Planctellipticum variicoloris: one gene and its partner. The protein of the gene in region 2 interacts with the protein of the main gene of each other region in a pairwise test. Links are inferred from orthologs where the notes say so. Each region holds a gene or a part of one and is shown on either strand. Other genes may lie near its edges.

Region 1 (11,275 bases), 1.5 Mb from region 2 along the record:
CGTCGAGATCTTTGTTCCCGCGAGGTGGATGACGAGCCGCACGGCGGCGCGGGCCAGGCCGGTTTCGAGATTCAGTTTCTGGCGAGGGTCGAGCTGCTTACGGGTATAGGCCGACCAGGAATCGGTCGACAGCTTGCCCGACAGAGGCTCGATCGTATTGAACGGAATGCAGAGATTCATGATCCCGCGAGACTCGCCCATGCTGATTTCAAAGCTGACGAGGACGACGACTTCGTTCGGCGGAACGATCTGCACGAGCTGCGGATTACTTTCGACCTGGCTGACGCGGAGCTTCAATTTCGCCACGTTCGCCCAGGCGTTCTCCAGTCCCTGAATGGCGAGCGTGGTGATCCGCGAAACGAGCTGCAGCTCGATTTCCGTCAGCGGTCGGTTTGGAAAGTCGTAACTGGCGGACTGCTTTCCGCCCCCCAGCAACCGGTCGATGATCGGAAAAATGATCGAGGGGTTGAGATCGAGGATCAGATGGCCGTCGAGTTCGTCCGCCTGCAGCAGATTGAAGCAGGTCGGGTTTTCCAGGCTGAACACGAACTCGCTGTACGTGAGCTGGTCGACGCTGATCAGTTTGACTTCGACGATGGCGCGCAGCATGCCGCTGAGAGCCGCGCCGAACTCGCGACTGAATCCTTCGTGCAGGGCCTGAAAGGCCCGCATCTGCTCCTTGCTGACACGTTCCGGACGTTTGAAATCGTAAAGGCTGAGCTGGATATTGGAATCGACGCGACGCTGCGGCTTCGCAGAGGGTCCCTGCGAGGTATGAGGATCAAGCGCTGCCAGCAGCGACTCGACTTCGGACTGACTCAGGACGTCGCCCATCCCTGGGGTCTCCTGTCACGCGATTGACTGCGGTCGCTATTCCCGCACCTGACCGCTGCCGCGTACGATCCATTTATAGCTCGTCAGCTCCCGCAGACCGCACGGTCCGCGGGCGTGAAACTTATCCGTACTGATCCCGATCTCCGCCCCGAGACCCAATTCGCCTCCGTCATTGAACCGTGTGCTTGCGTTGACGATGACTGCCGCAGAATCGACCGCCGCAAGGAAGCGCTCTGTCGCCGACTGAGAATTGGTGACGATCGACTCGGTATGATGCGAGCCATATTCCTCAATGTGCTGCATTGCGGCCTCAAGACTGTCCACAACCTTGGCAGAGAGAACCAGATCCAGGTACTCGGTCCGATAGTCGGCCTCGGTCGCCGCTCGAGCCGACGGAAACCGACGGACGGTTTCCGGGCAACCGCGGACTTCGACGTTCTCTCCCTTCAACATCGGCCCGGCAACGGCCCAGAAGCGATCCGCGATCTCGCGGTGCACCAGGACGCACTCCGCGGCGTTGCAGACGCCGGGACGCTGGCACTTGGAATTGCGGAGAATTCCGACGGCCATCTCGACATCGGCGGATGCGTCGACGTAAACGTGGCACACGCCGTCGAAGTGTTTAATCACCGGCATCCGGGCTTCCGCGGCGACGCGTTCAATCAGCGACTTGCCGCCGCGGGGAATCGTCACGTCGATTTTGTCGCTCAATTTCAGCAGTTCGCCGACAACTTCGCGATCGGCCGTATTGACGAGTTGCACGGCGTCAGCCGGCAGTCCGACCGCTGCAAGCGAGTCGCTCAACACGCGGTACAGCGCCAGATTGCTGTGCAGGGCTTCTTTGCCTCCGCGCAGGATGACGGCATTGCCGCTCTTCACGCACAACGCCGCGGCATCAACAGTGACGTTGGGCCGGCTCTCGTAAATGAAGAACACCACCCCCAGCGGGACACGGATGCGAGAGACCGACAGTCCGTTCGGGCGAATCTCGCCATCGAGCACCTGTCCGACGGGATCCGGCAGGAGCAGAACTTCGCGGAGCGCGGCAGCCATCCCTTCCACGCGCGGTCGACTCAGTGTCAATCGGTCAACGGCGGCCGACGACAAGCCGTACTCGGGAGCGCGCGCTAGATCCTTGGAGTTCTCCGCCACAATCTCGCCGGCGCGAACAACGAGCTGGTCGGCCGCATGCTCCAGCCATACCCGCTTCTGCGCACCGGTTACGGTCGCGAGGACTCGCGCTGCGCATCGTGCCTTGTCGCCCAGGGTACGGGCGTACTGCTGCCAGTCGGACATCGTAGCTACTTCACCATTGCGGGGAGGGTGCTCGAGCAGAGCCCAACCGCCCTTTACAGGTTCACCCACAGCGCAATGTTTCGCAGGGGCCAAACCCCGCGAAATATCGACCAATTCACAACTTGTGTCAACCCAGACCGGCCGCCGGGGGCGGCCCCGCTGCCGACTTGGAAATGGGATTCTGCGTGGAGATCCCGTTCGGCGGCGATGGATTTTCGACGGAATGCAGCGCCGGGCGGCAATCCGACGCCTGGCGCTCTGTCACACCGGAAGATCAGGGTCATCAACTGAGCGAATCGGGAATGGCGCAGAGAAAATCGCTGCTCGGCACATACTGGCGATTCTCGACTCCCTGTTCGCGAGTCCCTCTTCCCGAAATCCTGGTTGTGACAAAGCACTATTCGTCAGCGCCGGGAAAGGCATCGGCGGGAGGCGGGGGAGGAATGATCGTCGTGTTGAGCGACTGCGCCAGGCTCTGCTGATCCGCCACAACCTGTGTCTGAACAAGGACTAACATCGGGAGTCGCGGTTCGCGACCCGGCCGGTTCAGGTCCAGCAGCCACGCTCCCCCGTCAGCCAGCGGAGCGTTGACCCACTCCGGTTGCGGGAGCTGGCTGGCCATCCGCTGGGCATTTCCGCCAACTTCCACCGGAACGGTGAGTTGCCGACGATCCGGGGAAACACCCACCGCGACCCCGACCGACATCGGATGAGCCGTTGTCCGCTCCCAATGAACTTCCCCGGCGCTGCGGTCCACCAGAACCATCGGCGGCGCCGTTTCTTCAATGGCGAAGGTTTGATCGCGGAGCAAACTCTGGAGCCGCTCAACCTGCTCCGGCAGCAGCCGACCGCTCCCCGTCGGGTCCAGCAGCAGCTTCAGGGCCTCGGGTAGCGTACTTCCTAAGCCTCCAAACCGACGGACAGAGACCCGCACGCTCGGCGGACGCCGCTGGCGTTGAGCCGCGAGGCTGCCGGCAACTGCGGCATGGCCGTCAGAAGACGTCGTTACGATCAAAGAAAAGGTGTCTTCATGAAACTGCACGACTCCCGGACCGCCATGCTCGGACCAGTAGCGACGATCCGTGGACTTGCGGAGATCCTCCAGAACCGGACTGGCATCCGGACGAGCCATCGCAACCCGCCCTGACGATCCGCCGTCCGCGATCACCACCCGCTGGTGGGTGCCGGGGGCCGTTACCAGGTCCAGAATCGGATAGACGCGAACTTCGACGGGAGAGACTCGAATGTCTTCCCACGAACCAAGTTCGTCACCGGCAAGCGTTTCAGACGCAGAGCCCGCGAGAATTCCCGCGATTATCACAGCCAGCAGTCGCCACAACCTCATGATAGCGTCCCTGTCCCTGGTCCGCGGAGAGCCCTCTCACGCGCAGGCGTTCGTTGATATCTTCCAGGCTACCTCGCACGAACCTGAGCCACAAGTGCAGGTTAGCTCATTTTGTGAAGTCCGGCTGTACGAGTTTGTACGCAGCGCCTGCGCGTCGGGCAAGATTTTCGAGACGAACCGGACGCTTTGACGGAAAGCCGCCTCAAACAGGTGCCGTTGGTACGCGTCGGTTGGCGAGCGCAGCCGGGGCACGGTATTCTGAGGGCTTTTCCGGCCCGGCCGCGAGCCATTGGCATCGTTGACGTGTCCGGGAACCGGAAACCAGAACTCCCCCACCAATGGCTTAAAGACCGGACGGACGCGTGGCTGACGGACCTGACTTTTCAAAGTGTGACCTGATCCCTGTGATCGCCCAGGACGCCGGTAACGGCGATGTCCTAATGCTCGCCTACATGAATCGCGAAGCGTACGAAGAGACGCTCCGGACCGGACGCGTCGTCTACTTCAGCCGAAGTCGACAGAAGCTCTGGCGCAAGGGTGAAGAAAGCGGCAACGTCCAGGAACTGAAGGCGATTTACTTCGACTGCGACGCCGACACGCTGCTGGTCAAAGTCCACCAGATCGGCGGCGCCGCCTGCCACGAAGGATATCGAAGCTGCTTCTTCCGCCAGATCGACCCTCAATCCGGCGCCGTCACCGTGCAAGGGGACCGGGTCTTCGATCCCAAGGCGGTTTACAAGAAATAGCCGAGTGTCGAGAGACGAGAGTCGAGAGCCAGACAAGGGAAAGACACCCGGGTCACGGTTCCGGCCACTGACCACAGACTACTGACCACGGACCACATTCGAATGAGCGACAAGTTGATCAAGCTGGGAATTCCCGCCGGCAGTCTGCAGGAAGCGACCGCGGAGCTGTTCAAGAAGGCGGGGTACACGATCAAGTTCCCGTCGCGGTCGTACTACCCCGAAATCGACGACCCCGAAATCGAGTGCCTGCTGATCCGCGCCCAGGAAATGGCCCGCTATGTCGAACAGGGGATCCTGGACGCCGGGATCACCGGGCACGACTGGGTCCTGGAATCCGAAGCCGACGTCCACGAAATCTGCGAGATGGTCTTCTCCAAGGTCAGCCGGCGGCCGGTCCGCTGGGTCCTCTGCGTCCCCAACGACTCCCCGGTCAAGTCCGTCAAGGATCTTGAAGGGAAACGGATCGCGACCGAAGCGGTCGGTCTGACGAAGCGCTATCTCGCGAAACACGGCGTCAACGCCACGGTCGAGTTCTCCTGGGGCGCTACGGAAGTCAAACCGCCGCGGCTGGCCGACGCCATCGTGGAAGTCACCGAGACCGGCAGCTCGCTGCGGGCCAATGACCTCCGGATCGTCGAAGAAGTCCTGCAGAGCACGACTCGCTTCATTGCGAATCAGGACTCCTGGAAGAGCGAAGCCAAGCGAGCCAAACTGGAGAACATCTCGCTGATGCTCCGCTCGTGCCTCGCCGCCGAAGGCAAGGTCGGCCTGATGATGAACGTCCACCGGAAAGACCTGCAGGCCGTCCTGGCGACTCTTCCCGCCCTGCAGAAGCCAACGGTCTCGGGACTGTCCGATCCCGACTGGGTCGACGTCAACACCATCCTCGACGAAGCCCAGGTCCGCACGATTATCCCGAAACTCAAAATCGCCGGCGCCTGCGGCATCGTCGAATACGCAATCAATAAGATTATCGACTGATCGCCACGGGCGGCACTTCTGCCGAGCCGCCGGGGGCGGCGACGCTGCCGACTCAGAGACGGGTGAGTCGTGGATGCCGGATTCGGCGGCGATGGAAAGAGTGATTGGGGGCACGCCCTGAGTTCGCCGACGGGCGTGATTTGCGACCTGACGTCGCCATCTGAGCGCGCCGATGCCAACGACGATCATCAAACTCGGCGGGAGCGGGCTGACATTTCCCGGCGGCATCGACCGCGTCCGTCGGTGGCTGTCGACGATGGATTCTCGCGACTGCCTGCTCTTTCCTGGGGGCGGGCCGGCGGCCGATCTTGTCCGGAAGTGGCATCTGGACCACGGGCTGACGGAAGAGACTTCTCACTGGCTGGCGATCGCGGCTCTCGGACTGACAGCCCGCTTCTGGGCGGCCGTTTTGCCGAGGACACGTCTGGTCGCCGACCGCGACGAGGCGCATGCGGCCTGGCGAGACGGACAGCGGGCCATCCTTGATCCCGAACCGTTTCTCCGGAGGGAAGAAGCGGGGCTGGACGACGCGCCGCCCCACAACTGGGACGTCACCAGCGATTCTCTGGCGGCGTGGACTGCGCTGCGCTGGCCCGCCGAGGAACTGGTCCTCGTGAAGGTCCCCCTTGCCCCGCTGGGTCAGCGGCTGACGGCTGCCAGCCAGTCGGAACTGATCGATCCGTACTTTCCGGGAATTGCCGGCCAGTTGCCCCGCGTGGCGTGGCTTTCGCTGCAGCTCGCTTCGTCGGAAGTCGTTCCCTGGCTAGATCTTGGAGTTCCTGTCCGGGGTGACTGATCGCCAACTTCCCGCGAGCGAGCTCCGCCGGCAAAACGACGCGGGCGAGTTGCTTGCAGGTCGGCCGGGCAGCCGTTAAACTTCCCCGTTCCACCGGACCCGCTGCACGGGCCGGTTTTTCGTGTGAGTTGAGGTCAGTTATGGTTCTTCGGCCGCGTACAAAGTTGGTGAAGGCTCGCAAGGCTCGGCGGTGCGAGAAGTGCGGGAAGCTGGTTGGCTTCCGCATTCGTTGCAAGACTTGCCATAAGAAGCTGCGTTAGTCTCAGCCAGTTCTCCATTCATCGGTTTCGGACAAGAATTCAGCTATGCCCCGTATCGAACGCGATCGCGAGCTTGCTCGCAGCCGGAAGCGCAAAGTTCAGTTGAAGAAGTTCACCGCCCGGTACGCAAAGGCCACCAGCCATGCGGACAAGGAAGTGATCGCGGCGAAGGTCCGCCGGATGAGCCCGTTCTTCAACCTGGAAGAGCGCGCCGCCGAGCTGAAGGACGCCCAGAAGGCGAAGTAGTTTCGCGGTTTCGCGAACGCAGATTTCAGAAGAGCCCGTCGGCGGTTGCGCCGGTGGGCTCGATCGTTTTTCGGGGCGGCGTTTCGGAGGTGCCGGGTTATGACAGGCAGCGTTTTTCCACGCCGTCGAATCGGACGGACCGACCTCGGAGTCACGCCGGTCGCGATGGGCTGCTGGCCGATCGCCGGCATTACCAGCATCGACGTTACCGAGGCGGACAGCCTCGCCACCGTGGCGGCGGCCGTCGAGGCGGGAATCAACTTCTTCGACACGGCCTACTGCTACGGCTACGACGGCGAAAGCGAACGCCTGGTCGGCCGCGTGCTCCGCCCCCTGCGCGACCAGGTCGTCATCGCCACCAAGGGTGGCATCGCCTGGAACGAGGAAAGGAAGCAGGTCCGCGACGGCCGGCCGGCGACGCTGCTGCGACAGTGCGACGAAAGCCTCGCGCGGCTCGGCGTCGACGTCATCGATCTGCACTATCTGCACGGACCCGATCCGAGCGTTCCAGTGGCCGAGTCTGCCGGAGCCTTCCGCACGCTGCTGGACGCGGGCAAGATTCGCAGCGTCGGCGTTTCGAATTTTTCCCTGGAGCAGCTCCGGGAGTTCCACGCAGAGTGCCCGATCAGCGCCTTCCAGCCGCACTACAACATGCTGCAGCGCGAAATCGAAACCGCCCAGCTCCCCTGGTGCATCGACAACGACGTCTCGACGATGGTCTACTGGCCGCTGATGAAGGGGCTGCTCGCCGGTAAACTGCCGCGAGATTTTCAGTTCGACGCGCGCGACGGACGTCGGAAGTACCCGATGTTTCAGGGCGACGAGTGGGAGAAGAACCAGGATTTCCTCGACCGCCTGCGACCCATCGCCGCCGCAAGAAATGTCTCGGTGGCTCAGGTCGTGGTGAACTGGACCATTCAGCGCCCGGGGATCACGGTGGCGCTCTGCGGCGCCAAGCGTCCGGATCAGATCCGTGACAACGCGGCGGCAATGAACTGGATGTTGTCGCCCGCCGAGATCGCCGCCATCGACGCCGCCATTGCCGCGCGCGGCCCGGTCGCTTCCCGCCCGGCGGTCCGGTAGAGTTGTCTCCCGCCGGCCGATTTGCGCAGTCTACGTCTCAGCAATTGGCGGAAGCCGAAGTACCAGTTGCCGGGACGCCCCCGCGCGAACCCTCGTGAGCCGGAAGTGTCTCATTGAGGGATGCGTTGGAGCGGCTGGGTCGGCAACTTCGACGTCCGGGAAGCCGCGAATCTGACGCCGGTCACCCGCCGCACGATGAAATCCCAACCGGTTCCGCCGATTGAGGACGAATCAAAAAGCGAAGAGGCGTCCATCTTGGACGCCTCTCGGCATTTCGCACAGTCCGGGAATGAGATACGGAGCCTGCAGTCCCTGCGGGCGCCGCAATCGGCCGGTCCGTGAGAGTTTTGCTCAGACGAGCTGCTTTTTCCGACCGACGAGGGTCCGGATGCGTTCGGCGAGCAGGGCTGCGTCGAAAGGCTTCCGGAACGTCTCGTTGAAGATCGAACGATCGATACCGCTGGCGGTATCTTCGTCGTTGAGCAGCGCGACCAGAACGGCATCCGCGTAGTCGTTGTTCTTGCGGAGGTTCTGGGCGATCAGGGTCGCTTCGTGACGGCCCATGCCGAAATCGATCACCACGCAATCGGGGTGCAGCGATTCGGCCTGGATGCCGGCTTCAAAGCCGCTCCCGGCGAACTCGGTTTTGTAGTCTTCGGGCGGCATCAGTTCGGTGAGCGCAAGGCGCACCGTAGACTCGACGCCGACCAGCAGCAACTTGCCCATGGCCTCATCCTCAAGTTCCCCAAGGGGCATACCATGCTCCTTCAGGAACCGGATCAGGTGTTCGCGCGGGATGCGACGGTCCTGCGATCCGGGGATTCGGTAACCACGCAGCCGTCCGGAGTCAAACCATTTGCTGACGGTGCGCGGAGCAACTTTGCAGATCTTTGCTACTTGGCCAGTAGTGAAGATCGTTCTCATCGCGGGCTCTCCAATCACCAATAATTGTGTCACACAGAAGGGCGTCGCGACCCTCCGGATCTTCACCCTCGTACGATGCGTGGCTGTCCTAGCCTGCCGGGTCTGCTTGCAAGGCCACGTCCGTTCTGGGAAACGGACGCGTCGACACACGTTCCACCGGTAGGCGGCGCTGCGGGCGCCGACGACAGGCTTGTGCATCCTGGGTCTGTACGGTCGGGATTTGTCTTCGTCGGGAGCGATCGACCTGATCCGTGGCCGATGTCCCGTTGGGGGAGGACCGAACGCAATCCGCGCATCCGGTTCTGGATGGTGAGACGAAACTCGAAGTTGTCCTGCCCCCCAGACGGTGCGCCGCCGTTTCTCGCTGAACTGGTTCAAACCGTTATCGGGCGTGTTCCAAGTCAGACCGGTGCGAACCGTCTGACCTCTACTTTCGTCCTACGCGGTTCTGTGACTTGAGGGTCTTTGTCAAGAGCACTTTGAAGAGCCGTGCCAGCCTCGGAGAAAACGCCCCGAAACCCGCATTTCAGCCGCAAAGTCCCTCAAAGCTGCCAGCTTTAACGATGGGAAGCGGACTGGAGAACCCGCCTCACCACTTCCACAATCCTAGGTCGCGTTTTCCGCAGGCGCGCCCCAGGGCATCCAATCGGTACGACAGAATCTTCAGGCCCGATCGGGACCTGGCGTCAGAATCCGTAAATCCGGCACAATCCGCCGAAAATGATCGCCCACAAGGAATTCTTGATGAACCACGGCGTCGCATCCCGTGAAACGGGCTTGCAACTCCCGTGGCGGGACTTCGCCTCTCGCCCGAGCGAGGAGACCTCTTTATATGCCGCGGCTACTTCCGGCCGCGCGGCCGGAAGAATCGCATCGATTCTTTCACCACCCGCCGACGGGAAGCGATCCGGACCAGCAGCGTCAGAAAATAATTGCGCCAGCCTGGGACAATCACCCAGCGGCCGCGGCCAAGAGCATGGAGCCCGACGCGGACAACCTGTTCGGGGGTCTGAGACGAATGCTTCTGCAGCCAGCCCGGAGCCCCTGCCAGATCGAAAAAGGCCGTGCGCGTCACGCCGGGACAGACTGCGCAGACCAGGACGCCCCGCCCTCCGACTTCGCTGGCGAGCGCTTCGCTCAGATGCAGCACGTACGCCTTGCTCGCCGCATACACCCCCATGTAGGCGACCGGCTGAAAGGCCGACAGCGACGCCACGTTCAGAATCGCCCCGAACTGGCGCGCAAGCATGCCCGGCAGCAGTCGATAGGTCAGTTCGGTCAGGGCGGAGATATTGAGCCGGATCAGTTCCAGCAGACGAGGGACCTCTGCCTGATCGACCTCCCCGACGACGCCGAAACCGGCATTATTCACCAGCAGATCGACGGTGACGCCCCGTTTCGTCAATTCCTGAACGACTCGCTCGACTTCGCCTGCGGCCGAAAGATCCGCGGCAATGATCTCGCAACGTGTGGCGTGCTTTGCGTGCAGTTCCGCGGCCAGCTCTTCCATCAACTCGGCTCGGCGAGCCACAAGAACGAGGTGCATTCCTCGCGCAGCAAGCTGGCGGGCGAACTCCGCTCCGATTCCGGCGGAGGCGCCTGTTACCAGGGCCCAACGGTCAGCGAGCAGTTTCCACACCCGGGACATTCCGTGAGAGGTCGACTCGGCCCTGCCTGGCCACGGCCGGGCTGCCGCCGGAAGACACTCCGGGGCCCCCTCTCCTGAGTGAGATCCAAGACGTCAGAAGATCGTACGGCTTCGCCGGACGGAAAAAAAGGGACGATGCCTCCCGCGGGCAGGAGGTCGAGAAATGAGTGCAAGTGAAGGACTGTGGAGAGTTTGTGCGGGGTCCGGAGCGACTCTCCCGGCGACTGGATCGAGGATTCCGAATTGACCTGCAACCCGATCAGGCCCAAAATTGGAGCTTCCGATCCGCTTCTCCGCCAATGTGCGGCTGCGTCTGCCAAGGTGTGCTGCTGATGCTTTCACAAACGGTCGAATATGCACTCCGCGCGATGGTGCATCTCGCCGCCAGTTCTCGCGAAGCACGTACCACCGATCAGATCGCCGAAGCGACCCACGTCCCCAAGGCCTACCTGTCCAAGGTGCTGCAGAGCCTGGTCCGGGCCGGACTGGTCCATTCTCAGCGCGGCGTGGGGGGAGGCATGACGCTGGTTCACACTCCCGACCAGGTGACGATTCTGCAAGTCGTCAATGCCGTCGAGCCGATCCAGCGGATCCACACCTGCCCGCTCGGGCTGTCGACGCACGGGAAGAATCTCTGTCCGTTACACCGCCGGCTCGACGACGCCATGGCGGAAGTGGAAAGCGCTTTCGCCAATACGCGACTCTCCGAAGTCCTCGCCGCCCCGGGCGCCAGCATCCCGCTGTGTGAATCCGCGATCGATGAATCGCCGAGTCCCGTTGGACAGGCCGGCGAGCCCGGTTGAGTACGATCTCGACCGTGAAGCTTTCGCACCCGGAATTCGCTGCTGAGGCGTCGGCCTCAACCGGCCGGTTCGCCCGCTGAGATCGTGAGTTGCGGTCGCAGGATACCGGCGAGACGCACACCGCGCGGCGACAAACTCGCCGCCCCGGTGATTTTCCCGCCGGCCGCGCGGCGTCAAATTCCAGCACTCCTATCGAAATCCCCTATGCGCCTGCGAACGCCGGAGATGGAACGGCAATTGCTTACGGCCCTGTAAACTTCGGCCCATCCGTTCATCTGCTTGAGACGGCACTCTTCATGCGCAGATCCCGTTC
Region 2 (11,327 bases):
ATCAGGAGGCCGCGGGGGAAGTTCTGGCCGCAGTCGAAACGAACGCAGAGTCCGCCCCCGCCGACGCCTCGGCTCCCGAAGCTTTGGCGGCCGCGCCCGCGGCCAACGGCGGCGCAGCCGCGGTGGCGAATCCCGACGACGTCGAACAGACGTCGGCCGCGATTGCCGATGACGTACCTCGCCCCCGCGACGCTCGACAGGCCGCCTGGGCCGGTCTGGTGCAGGTCCTGTTTGGTTCCGCCGAGTTCCGCTATCTCCAGTAGAACGCTCCCCATTCCGCCGGCCGCGCTCGCCGGCTTTCACTCAGAAAGAGTCTGACCATGTCATTTGCACCGACGGCTTTCGATCGCCTTGTTTCGCGTCGCCAGGCTCTGCAGACCTCCAGCGCGGGCTTCGGCTTCCTCGCCCTCTCGGGACTGCTGGGCCTGCAGGCGAAGTCCGCCAGCGCCGGGGCGCGTCCCAACGCCGGCCCGCTGGCCCCCCGGCCGCAACAGTTTCCCGCCAAAGCCAAGCGGATCATCTTCCTGTTCATGGAAGGAGCGATGTCGCACGTCGACACCTTCGAACACAAGCCAACGCTGCAGGCCAGCGACGGCAAGACCGGTCCTGGCGGCGGAAAACTGGTCGCTTCGAAGTTCCAGTTCCAGCAGCATGGCGAGACCGGCGCGTGGGTCTCGGAGTTGTATCCGCATGTCGCTAAGCAGGTCGACAAGCTCTGCTTCATCCGCGGCCTGCACACCGACACGCCGGCCCATCCGCAGGCGGTGATTCAGCTCCATACCGGGGCGGCAAACGCCTCGCTGGTCCGGCCGTCCCTCGGAGCGTGGCTGCTGTATGGGCTGGGGACCGAGAATCAGGATCTGCCGGGTTACATCTCCGTGAACCCGTCGCCCAACTTCGGCGGGGCGATCAACTACGGCAGCGCGTTCCTGCCGGCCCACTACCAGGGGACGAAGATCAGCGATCTCGGTCAGCTCCCGAATCTGAACCCCAGCACCGCCGCTTCGCTGCAGCGCAAGCAGCTCGATCTGCTGCAGGATCTCAATCGCGGCCTGCAGGCCAGCCCGGCGGCGCCGACCGAGCTGGACGGCGTGATCCAGTCGTACGAGCTTGCCTTCCGCATGCAGGACAAAGTCCCCGAGCTGCTCGATATCTCCACGGAACCGCAGGGAGTCCTGGAGGCCTATGGCGTCAAACCGGGACCGGCGGGGAGCTTTGCCCGGCAGTGCCTGATGGCCCGCCGGCTGAGCGAGGCGGGGGTCCGCTTCGTCGAGATCCGTCAGCCCGGCTGGGATCACCACAACAATCTGCACAAGGGGCTCATCGCGAACTCAGCCGCGACCGATCAGCCGACGGCGGCCCTGCTGGCCGACCTCGAACAGCGCGGTCTGCTGGACGAGACGCTGGTCCTGTTTGGCAGCGAGTTCGGCCGGCTGCCGACGGCACAGGGAGTGGACGGCCGCGATCACAACATCACCGGCTATCCGATGTGGCTCGCAGGGGCGGGTGTCAAGCCGGGCTACTCGTACGGAGCGACGGACGAATTCGGCACGCACGCGGTGGAAGGCCGGATGCACACGACCGACCTGCACGCCACGCTGCTGGCGCTGATGGGCCTGGACCACGAGCAGCTCACGTACAACTATGCCGGCCGCGACTTCCGCCTGACGGACGTTGCCGGCCATGTGGTCCGGGAGATCTTTGCATAATTTGGCAGCCACACGACTTGCCCGAGCCCTCGGACGGCCACTTGGGGAGTTGGAGAGGTGGTGAGTGAGGAGTGGTGCGTGGCGAGTGAGGAGAAGAGGACGCGGAGCGTCTGAAGAGGCATTCCCGGGCGGAGCCTGGGAACGAGGGAATGCCGGTGGAGCTTGGGGTCGATCCGGCTGCGGGGGGGGATCGGGAGAAGACTCTGGCGAAGGCAGTGTCACGCTGCCGTGGATGCCGCAATTCGGCAGGCATTCACCCAATCTCGTTCGGCACGGTGCTTGCATAATCTATGGCGGCTGGGGGAAGGCGGCGAGGAGTTCTTCGTCGTCGGCCCAGCCGGTCATGTAGAGACAGACCATTTCATACGCTCGACGCGACAGGTTGCCTCCCGTCGCCAGGGCCAGGAGCAGCCCGGCGAGCAGCGAACAGTAGAGCTGGATCTCCACGCCCCGCGTCTTCGCCGAGAGCAGTTGCTGGCAGCCCAGCACCTGCTTCAGAAACCGGAAGAACAGCTCGATCTGCCACCGGCATTCATAGATTAGCACCACCTGTTCGGCCGGGAGATCCAGCAGCGTCGTGGCCAGGATCAGGCCTTCCCGCCCGGTCTGGTCGCTGCGAAGCCGCCCCTGCCTTGCCGAACTTGGTCGACCGGGCACTGGCTCGACGGTGATCCGCCGCACGACGTGATTGGTTCTTGCGGGACTGGCTCCGCTGCCGCCGCCCAGCGCGATCAGTTCATCCGCCACGACCCCCGCGGCGCGATCGGCTTCGGTGAGCGCGGGGAGTTGAACCGCATGACCGTTCGCGTCGTTGACCGGTCCCTCGACCACGCGACCGTCCCCGCGATTGAGCCGGCAGACGTAGTCGCAGCGGGCTTCGACCAGTTCGTTGAACACCACGGCCGAGCGATAGCCCCGGTCCAGAATATAAAGGTCTCCCGGCGCACCGGCGGGTTGCGGTTCGCGGGCCTGGATCTGCTGGAGCGTGACGGCGCGCTCGGAGTGCGGCCCTTTGGCCGGCTCCTCGGTGAGGGTCGAGGCCACGACCCTCTGGTCGTGAATGCGAAGCTGGGTGTGCAGCCGCCACTGGCCTTGAGAACCGCGTCCCAGCCGGGCGGCGATCTGCGGCAAGGCCGACAGCACGGTCCCGTCGACGGCGACGAGACGTTCGACGATCGGGTTGGGAAGGCGTCCCAGCCGACCGCTGCGGCTCACGCGGAACTGATGCCGGGCGAACTGGCGGCGGAGTTCGTGAACGAGTCCTTCCAGGAGCGAGGGATCGAAGACGGACGAGGCCTCGGAGAAGGCCCCGGCCGAGACCTTTTGCCCGCCGGCGAGCTGTTGGACCTTTTTCAGTCCCGAGGCTGCGACGAGCGCCCGGGCGGACTTGAGAACGGGGTTGAAGAAGCCGATCAGGAGGAGCGCGGCATACTGGCTGTAGAACAGCTGCCGGTTGCGAGCGGTGTCGCGTTCTGTCCCGCAGGGAGCCAATCGTTGCAGCAGCGGAAAGATGCGCCGCAGCAGGACGGTCCCGGCCAAAGGACCAATCAGCTCCCGCCGCTCCTCCTCCGTCAGCCCCTTCTCCGCCATCGCCACTCCCTCCGCAGGGAGAAAGACTACAATCTCAATCGGCCTGCGCAAAAAGCGTGCCGAACGAGATTGGGCGGGAGCCTGCCCTACGCGGCGGACGAGGACGTCCGCCGTACGTACCGCGATCGGCTCCGGCGGGCCGGCTTTCTTACGGCCGTCCCGCCGGAGTCCGTCTGGCGGTGATGTTGCGCCGGTGGAAGTCCCGGCGGCTCAGTCACGTTGATCAGGTTCGCCGGTTTTGCGGCCGGGTGAACGGGAAAAGCTCGACGTCGAGGCTGTGCGCACACGGGGTGCGCCCCTCGGACCGTTCTTGCGAACGGTCCGTCGCTGGGCCCTGATCAGGCCCGGTTTGACGGGAATCGTCCGGAACGCCGGCAGCGGACTGCCGACGCGCATGCTCCTATGTCCCCGTCATAAATAGCGAGTTTGTTGCGCGGAATTCACATAAGAAGTGGTTGGTGGGTCGTGGATGGTGGATGGGGAGGAGAGGGCGAAGAGGTGGTGCGTGTGGAGAAGCCGGAAGACGAAGAGGACGCGGAGCGTCTGAAGAGGCGTTCCCAGGCGGAGCCTGGGCTGCGCGAAATCCGTCGTTTTCAGGGGCAATTGGCCTCGGCGAATCGTCGCGTTTTTGTTCCACTGGGCTTTTTGTTCAAGGAGGAACGTCATGACCTGCGAAACCAGCGAAACAGCCGTCGCCCGGTATTCGTCGCCGGCGGGCAAGTTGGTGCGGTTCTTCGAGCGGAGTCGCAATCGGTGGAAGGCGAAGTCCGGCCAGTGGAAGCGAACCTGCAAGCTCCTGCAGAACCAGACCCGCGCCGTCGAGAAGAGCCGCGCGATGTGGCGCACGCGGGCCGCCGCGGCCGAACGCCGCGCGGCGGACCTGGAACGTGAGATCGCCGCCTTAAAATCCGGGCGCTGACCGGGTCGCCGACGCAGCCCCTGGCCCCCTCCCGGACGCCGTCCGACCGGCCCATCATGCGTATTCGGCAGCGGCCATCGGCCTGACGTTGCAGTTCTGTCTGGCCGGAGCGGTCAGCTTTCGCGGCTGCCGGGCGGTGGTCGAACTGCTGCGGGACAGCCTGCCCCAGTTCCGGGGGGCTCCTGCGGCCAATACTGCGGAAGCGTGGCTGCTGCGGCTGGGACTGCACGAGTTGCGGCGGCCCAAGGAATTCGCCGCCGACTGGGTGTTCCTCGTCGACCACACGCTGCAACTGGGGTCGCGGAAGTGTCTGGTCATCGCGGGGCTGCGATTGTCGGCGTGGAAAGCGCTGACGGCGCCGCTGACGCACCAGGATCTGACGCTGCTGGCGCTGCAGCCGGTCGAAAAATCCAGCGGCGAGATCGTCCAGCGGCAGCTCGCGGCTGCGGCCGGGCTGGTCGGCGTGCCGGCCGCCATCCTCAGCGACGAGGGTTCGGATCTTCTCGGCGGCGCTCAGCGTTTCCGCGAACAGCACCCGACGACGCAGGTGCTGCACGACATCGCCCACAAGACGGCGATCGTGCTCAAGCACGAACTGCTCGCCGATCCGCGGTGGATCGCGTTCGTCAAACACTGCGGGCAGACGCAGCCACGGGTGAAGCAGACGGAACTCGGACACCTTGCTCCCCCCACGCAGAAAGTCAAAGGGCGTTACTTGAACTTGGGGCCGCTGATCGGCTGGGGCGCCCGCATGCTGCGGCTGATCGACACGCCCGCGGCCGAACGTCCCGCGGGTCTCGACCTGACGCGGCTCGAGGAGAAGTTCGGCTGGATCCGCGACTTCCGGGAGGCGCTCGTGGACTGGAACGACTTGCAGGCGGTCAAGGACCACATGCTGGAGTTCCTGCGCGTGGCGGGCTACCACGCCGCCGCCGGCGAGACGCTGCGCCGGCAACTGGAGACGGTGGCCCGAACGCCTGCCGGTGAGCGTGCGGCGGCGCGGCTGGTGGAGTTCGTGAGCGAGCAGTCGAGCGGCGTGCTCCCCGGACAGAGTCTGCCGGCCAGCAGCGAAGTGCTGGAATCGCTGATCGGCAAGGGCAAGCGTTTGCAGGGCCAGCACAGCCGCGGCGGCTTTACGAAACTGATTCTGGGGATGGCCGCGTCGGTCGTGCGGATCAGCGAGGAAAAGATCTGCGAAGCCCTGAACGCCGTGCGGCATCGCGACCTGCTCGCGTGGATCGACGACCACTTAGGCAAGTCGCTGACAGCCCAGCGCCGCCAGGCCCTCCCCGTCCTTCCAGGAACAAAAGCCGGATCAACCGGGACCGCCAACAATTGACGATTTCGCGCAGCCCAGGCGGAGCCTGGGAACGAGGAGTGCTGTGGGGTTTCGAGTTGCGGGGCAGGACGCTCCAGGTTTTTGCGCGGGGCGTCGAGGCCGGCGCTTCAGATCCCATCCCCGCCCGTGAACGCGACGTCGAAGACTTCTTTGCGGGTCACCGGGGCCGTGGCGTAGACGATCGCCAGCGTGGCTTCGTCCATCCGGCGGGCGGTGTAGTTGCGGATGTCGAGCAGCACGCGGCGGAAGCGGCAGTGCCCTTCCTGGGAACAGGCTTCGTAGTGCGTGCTGGAGACACAGGCAATCGGCGCGAGCTGGCCGTCGAAGTGCCGGACCACCTGCCCCATCGTAATCTGTTCGGGCGGGCGACCGAGTTCGAACCCGCCGATCCGTCCCGGAATGCTCCGGACGATGCCGACGGACTTCAATTCGAGCATGATCTGTTCGAGGAACCGCCGCGGCACATCGTTCAGCTCGGCCAACTCCCGAATGGAAATCGGCCCTTCCCCCCGTCGTTCGACCAGCGTAAACAGAGCCCGCAGTGCATAATCCGATTTTCGCGACAGCTTCATCGCCGATTGCCCATCAAGCCGGTTGGAGATCGTTCTCAACATGCGTTGTAACGAAACGTCGGCATTGAACGCAACCCGCGGCCGGTTCAGGGCTTTCGAAGCTCAGATCACAAAGTCCTCGGGCATGAAAACCCGCATTCGCCGCGGCGAAACATACACCGTTTCGCCGATCGACGGTCGGAGATCGCTGTAGCGCTCCTGATTGAGGTCGACGTTGAGGGCGATGCCGAACTCCTCCGACCAGACCCTCAGCTTGGCAACTGAGCCGGCCGGGTTGATCTGCTGAATCTTGACCTCCAGCGAGTTCGTGCCGGCAGGCAGGCGGTGGAGATCGAGTTCGTGCGGACGGACGTAGGCCGTCGCATTCCGGCTGCCCACTTGCGGGTATTCCGGGCAGGCGATCTGCAGCCGGCCCATCAGCGCCATGCCGTTTTCGACGCGACCGTGGAACACGTTTACGTTTCCGAGAAAATCCATCACGAACGGCGTGGCGGGATGGTCGAAGACTTCCTGCGGCGTGCCGGCCTGTTCAATCCGGCCGCCGCGCATCACGACCACGCGGTCGGCGACTTCGAACGCCTCCTCCTGATCGTGAGTCACAAACACCGTCGTCAGATGGATCTCATCGTGGAGCTGCCGCAGCCATTGCCGGAGCTCCTGGCGGACCTTGGCGTCGAGGGCGCCGAACGGCTCGTCCAGCAGCAGAACACGGGGTTCGACCGCCAGCGCCCGCGCCAGGGCCACGCGCTGCCGCTGCCCCCCCGATAGCTGCGACGGGTATCGCTGTTCGAGGCCTTCCAGGCGGACCAGGTGCAGCAGTTCCCGCACCCGCTTGCCGATCGCGTCCTTGGGCTTCTTGCGGACCCGCATCCCGAACGCGACGTTCTCGAAAACCGACATGTGCCGGAACAGCGCGTAGTGCTGGAACACGAACCCCACCTGCCGATCGCGCGCCGCCGCATGCGTCACGTCTTCGTCGGCATAGCCGATCGTGCCGCTGTCGGCGGTTTCCAGGCCGGCAATGATCCGCAGCAGCGTCGTCTTGCCCGATCCGGAAGGCCCCAGCAGCGCCAGCAGTTCGCCGCCGGGAACGTCCAGGCTGACGTCGCTCAGCGCGGTGAAGGAACCGTAGGTCTTATTCAGATTTCGGACGGCGATACTCATACGGACTCCTCTTCGGCCGCGGCCTGTTCGTCGGCCCGGCTGGCCAGATCCTGGCGGGCCAGGCGTTCCAGCACGAGTTTGAATGTCAGCGTGGCCAGCGCCAGCAACGTCAGCAGCGATGCGACCGCGTACGATCCCGGGTTGTTGTATTCCTGGAACAGTTTTTCGACCCGCAGCGGCATGGTGTCGGTCTGACCGGCGATGTGCCCGGAGACTACGTACACCGCACCGAATTCTCCCATCGCCCGCGCGTTGCAGAGGATGATGCCGTAGAACAGGCCCCACTTGATGTTGGGGAGCGTCACTCGCCAGAACATCTGCCAGCCGTTGGCCCCCAGACTGATCGCCGCGACTTCTTCGTCGGATCCCTGGGCCTCCATGACGGGGATCAATTCCCGCGCCACGAAGGGCAGCGTCACAAAAGCCGTGACAAGAATCAGCCCCGGCAGCGAGAAGATGAGCTGAATGCCGTGATCCTTCAGCCACGGACCGAGATAGCCCTGGCGGCCGAACAGCAGCATGAACATCAGCCCCGCCACGATCGGCGAAATCGCAAACGGCAGATCGATCAGCGTCGTCAGCAGCGTCCGTCCCGCGAAGCGGAACCGCGCGATCGCCCAGGCCGCCGCCAGGCCGAAGATCACATTCATCACCACAGCGGCCGGAGCGACCAGCAGCGTCAACCAGATGGCGTGCCGCGTGTCTTTGTCGGCGGTCAGGTTCTTCCAGTAAGTCCCGGCCCCCGCGGCGAAGGCCTCGTAAAACACATTGGCCACGGGGATCACCACCAGCAGCCCCAGCGTGCCGATCGCCAGCGCGATCAGCGTCCAGCGGAGCCACCACGGATCTTCCTGAGACCGCCGGCCGGTGGCGTGCCCCGCCGCTGCGACCAGCCCGCCCGGTTTAAGCGCCATAGCGCGACACCCTCCGTTCCAGCAAGTTGATCACGGCCAGCATCGCGAACGACGCCACCAGCAGCACCACGGCGATCGCCGTCGCTTCGGCGTAGGCGAATTCTTCGAGCCGGGAGACGATCAGCACCGGAGCGATCTCGGTCTTGAAGGGCATGTTGCCCGAGACGAAGACCACCGACCCGTACTCCCCCAGCGCCCGCGCGAACGTCAGCGCGAAGCCCGTCAACAAAGCCGGATAGAGCGGCGGCAGAATCACCCGGCGAAAGGTGAACCAGCGCGAAGCCCCGAGGCACGCCGCGGCGTCTTCGACCTCGGCATCCAGGCTTTCGAGGACCGGTTGCACCGTCCGGACGACGAACGGCAGGCCGATGAACGACAGCACCAGCACGATCGCCAGCTCGGAGTAGGCCCCCTTGATCCCCAGCGGGACCAGAAACTGCCCCAGCCAACCTTTTTCGACGTACAGATTCGAGTAGACCAGCCCCGCCACGGCCGTCGGCAGGGCGAAGGGGAGATCGACCAAGGCGTCGAAGACCGACTTCAGCGGGAACTCGTACCGCACCAGCACCCAGGCCAGCAGCAGCCCCAGCCAGCAGTCGATGACCGAGGCCGCCAGCGACGTGCGGAGCGTCAGCCAGTAGGCCGCCTGCGCCCGGTCGGTCCAGACCGCCCGGAAGAACTCCGCCGCCGTCAGCGAACTCGCCTTCAGAACGCACGCTGCGAGCGGTACGAGGACCAGCGCCGCCAGATACAGCACCGTCCAGCTCACGCTCAGTCGAAATCCCGGCAGAATCCGCCGTGCCGCCATGTTCTCCACCCCTTGTCAGACCGTCGTCAGCCGCTGCGTTGTCGCTCACGGCCGCGGGCTATTTGTCGGCCCCGCGGCTGGCCGGGTGGTAAATCTGATCGAAGATTCCGCCTTCGGCGAAGAACGTCTTCTGCGCTTCGTCCCAGCTTCCGGAGATCTTCGACAGCGGAAACAGTTCGATCGTCGGGAACTGCCCGGCGTGCTTCGCCAGGATGTCCGGGTCGGTCGGCCGAAAGAAATGCTTCGCGATGATTTCCTGACCGGCGGGCGTGTAGAGGAACTTCAGATAGGCTTCGGCGGCGTTCCGCGTCCCCTTCTGATCGACAACCTTGTCGACGACCGTCATGTGAGGTTCGTGCAGAATGCTGATCGAGGGATAAACGATTTCGACGGCGCCCTTCGACTCCTGGACTTCGAGGTAGGCTTCGCTCTCCATCGCCAGATGGACGTCGCCGATCCCTTTCTGGGCGAACGTCGTCGTCGCCCCGCGGGCGCCGGTGTCGAGGACCGGCACCTGCAGGTAGAGTTTGCGGAGCAGTTCCCGCGCATCCGCTTCGGAACCGCCCCGCAGGACGACGCTACCCCAGGCGGCCAGCAGGCTCAATCGGCCGTTGCCGGACGTCTTGGGATTGGGGGTGATGATCTCGGTGCCGGGCCGAACCAGGTCGCCCCAGTCCTTGATCGCCTTGGGGTTTCCCTTGCGGACCACAAACACCACGGTGGAGGTATAGGGGAGCGAGCGGTTCGGCAGCCCGTCGTCCCAGCCTTCACGGAGCAGTCCCTGCTTGCGGAGGGCGTCGGTATCGGGCCAGAGCGACAGCGTCGCCACATCGGCTTCCAGGCCGTCGATAATGGCCCGGGCCTGACTCCCCGACGCGGCGTGCGACTGCTTGATCTCCAGGTCCACCCCGGTCTCCGCTTTGTACAGCGGGACGAAGGCCTCGTTGAGATCCCGCCAGAGCTCCCGGGTGGGATCGTAAGAGACGTTGAGCAGTTCGAGCCTGGCGGGCGCCCCGGCCGCCTTTTCCGGGCTTGGGCCACTGCAACCGGCCAGCAGCAGCAGCAGGGCGAAGAACAGCGTCAGCGAACGTTCGGGAGCGGGCATTGGGCCACCATCACTTCGGGCTGGAAACAGATGTCACGGCGAAGAGAGATCGACCGTTCGGCCAACCCCACGATAATTCCATGACTTTATTGGTGGTAGTTTGTCGGAGAGCAATGGCGGATGCAACCATAACCGGCGGAATCTGCCTCCCGACAACGCAAAGCACGGAGGAATCCCTGACGAAATTCTTCGTTAATCGTTTTGTGACAGACATTTGAGGCACATTGCGCAATGGACTGAGCCGGATGAATCGTAGATGGGATTTCGCGTGGCGGCGGTTTGGGTTGGCCTGGAAAAATCTCCGACTGCTTCAGTGCGGACTCTTGACAATCCGGCGATCACAAATACAATCCCGACTCAATTGGTGATCGAATTGTCGATTTCATTGCCATCGGAATGACGCCTGCAACCCGCAAACTCGGAATGCCGCACCGGCCGTCAAATCAGGGCCATCGCCGGAAAGGGAAAACCATGCTGTGTTGTCGCTGAGCCCCTCCCTCCCCCTCGACATCCGCCAGCTTTCGTGCATCAACCACAACCGAGAAGATTCGGAGATCCGCCGTGAAGAAACTGTCTGTCCCGCCGATGAAGCCGAGCCCGCTGCGGGCGGCCTTCACCCTGATCGAGCTGCTCGTCGTGATCGCCATCATCGCGATCCTGATCGCGCTGCTCCTCCCCGCCGTCCAGCAGGCCCGCGAAGCTGCGCGGCGCACGCAATGCCGTAACAATCTCAAGCAGATCGGGCTGGCCTTCCACAATTTCGAGAGCACCTACACCTACTTGCCGACCAGCCTGCGTCCGCCCACCGCCAACACGGTCCGACTGGCCCTGCTCACCGAATTGCTCCCCTACATCGAACAGGCCCCGTTGTTCAACAATTACAACCAGACGATTAACTGGAGCGTCGGGACCAACATTCCGATCTCGCAGACGAGAATTGCGGCCTTTCAGTGCCCGTCCGACGTCGATGCGGGGGTGCTCGACACGGCGCCGCCCGGAAGTGCGTTCACTCCCAATATCGCGTCGACGAGCAGCTACTCCCCGATCTTTGGAATCGCCCCCGGAGTCTTCACGATCACCCTGGGGATTCCCGCCCCGGGCACGTTCGTCGACCCGGCCGAACAGGCGCAGGGACTGGCCGCTCCTTACACGTACGTGGCGGGGTTCTTCCCCAAGAACGCGACCATCGATCCCGTCACCGGCCTGA

The links.
Region 1: the proteins of SH412_RS14475 (region 2) and SH412_RS20335 interact in binary tests that used the Escherichia coli proteins (3 or more experiments, as listed by UniProt). The link is inferred for Planctellipticum variicoloris from one-to-one orthologs.

The regions. Positions count from the first base shown.
Region 1 is NZ_CP130886.1:5,225,807-5,237,081, forward strand. Bases 1-2,948 are described here. They hold SH412_RS20335 (glutamate-5-semialdehyde dehydrogenase), read right to left. Parts: upstream 2,131-2,948; coding sequence 871-2,130; downstream 1-870. Other genes in these bases: fliM (flagellar motor switch protein FliM), read right to left, coding at 1-834; SH412_RS20340 (hypothetical protein), read right to left, coding at 2,528-2,948. In the rest of the region: more of SH412_RS20340, read right to left, coding at 2,949-3,475; hisI (phosphoribosyl-AMP cyclohydrolase), read left to right, coding at 3,838-4,221; hisG (ATP phosphoribosyltransferase), read left to right, coding at 4,324-5,202; SH412_RS20355 (amino acid kinase family protein), read left to right, coding at 5,375-5,998; SH412_RS20360 (DUF6800 family protein), read left to right, coding at 6,304-6,504; SH412_RS20365 (aldo/keto reductase), read left to right, coding at 6,604-7,587; SH412_RS20370 (helix-turn-helix domain-containing protein), read right to left, coding at 7,939-8,511; SH412_RS20375 (SDR family NAD(P)-dependent oxidoreductase), read right to left, coding at 9,353-10,150; SH412_RS20380 (RrF2 family transcriptional regulator), read left to right, coding at 10,492-10,962; SH412_RS20385 (DUF1559 domain-containing protein), read left to right, coding at 11,259-11,275. UniProt on the Escherichia coli protein: Catalyzes the NADPH-dependent reduction of L-glutamate 5-phosphate into L-glutamate 5-semialdehyde and phosphate. The product spontaneously undergoes cyclization to form 1-pyrroline-5-carboxylate.
Region 2 is NZ_CP130886.1:3,724,224-3,735,550, forward strand. Bases 5,263-8,262 are described here. They hold SH412_RS14475 (sulfate/molybdate ABC transporter ATP-binding protein), read right to left. Parts: upstream 7,294-8,262; coding sequence 6,232-7,293; downstream 5,263-6,231. Other genes in these bases: SH412_RS14465 (hypothetical protein), read left to right, coding at 5,263-5,557; SH412_RS14470 (RrF2 family transcriptional regulator), read right to left, coding at 5,665-6,129; cysW (sulfate ABC transporter permease subunit CysW), read right to left, coding at 7,290-8,207; cysT (sulfate ABC transporter permease subunit CysT), read right to left, coding at 8,197-8,262. In the rest of the region: SH412_RS14445 (PSD1 and planctomycete cytochrome C domain-containing protein), read left to right, coding at 1-263; SH412_RS14450 (DUF1501 domain-containing protein), read left to right, coding at 321-1,709; SH412_RS14455 (IS4 family transposase), read right to left, coding at 1,998-3,299; SH412_RS14460 (hypothetical protein), read left to right, coding at 3,964-4,218; more of SH412_RS14465, read left to right, coding at 4,307-5,262; more of cysT, read right to left, coding at 8,263-9,015; SH412_RS14490 (sulfate ABC transporter substrate-binding protein), read right to left, coding at 9,074-10,120; SH412_RS14495 (DUF1559 domain-containing protein), read left to right, coding at 10,682-11,327. UniProt on the Escherichia coli protein: Part of the ABC transporter complex CysAWTP involved in sulfate/thiosulfate import. Responsible for energy coupling to the transport system.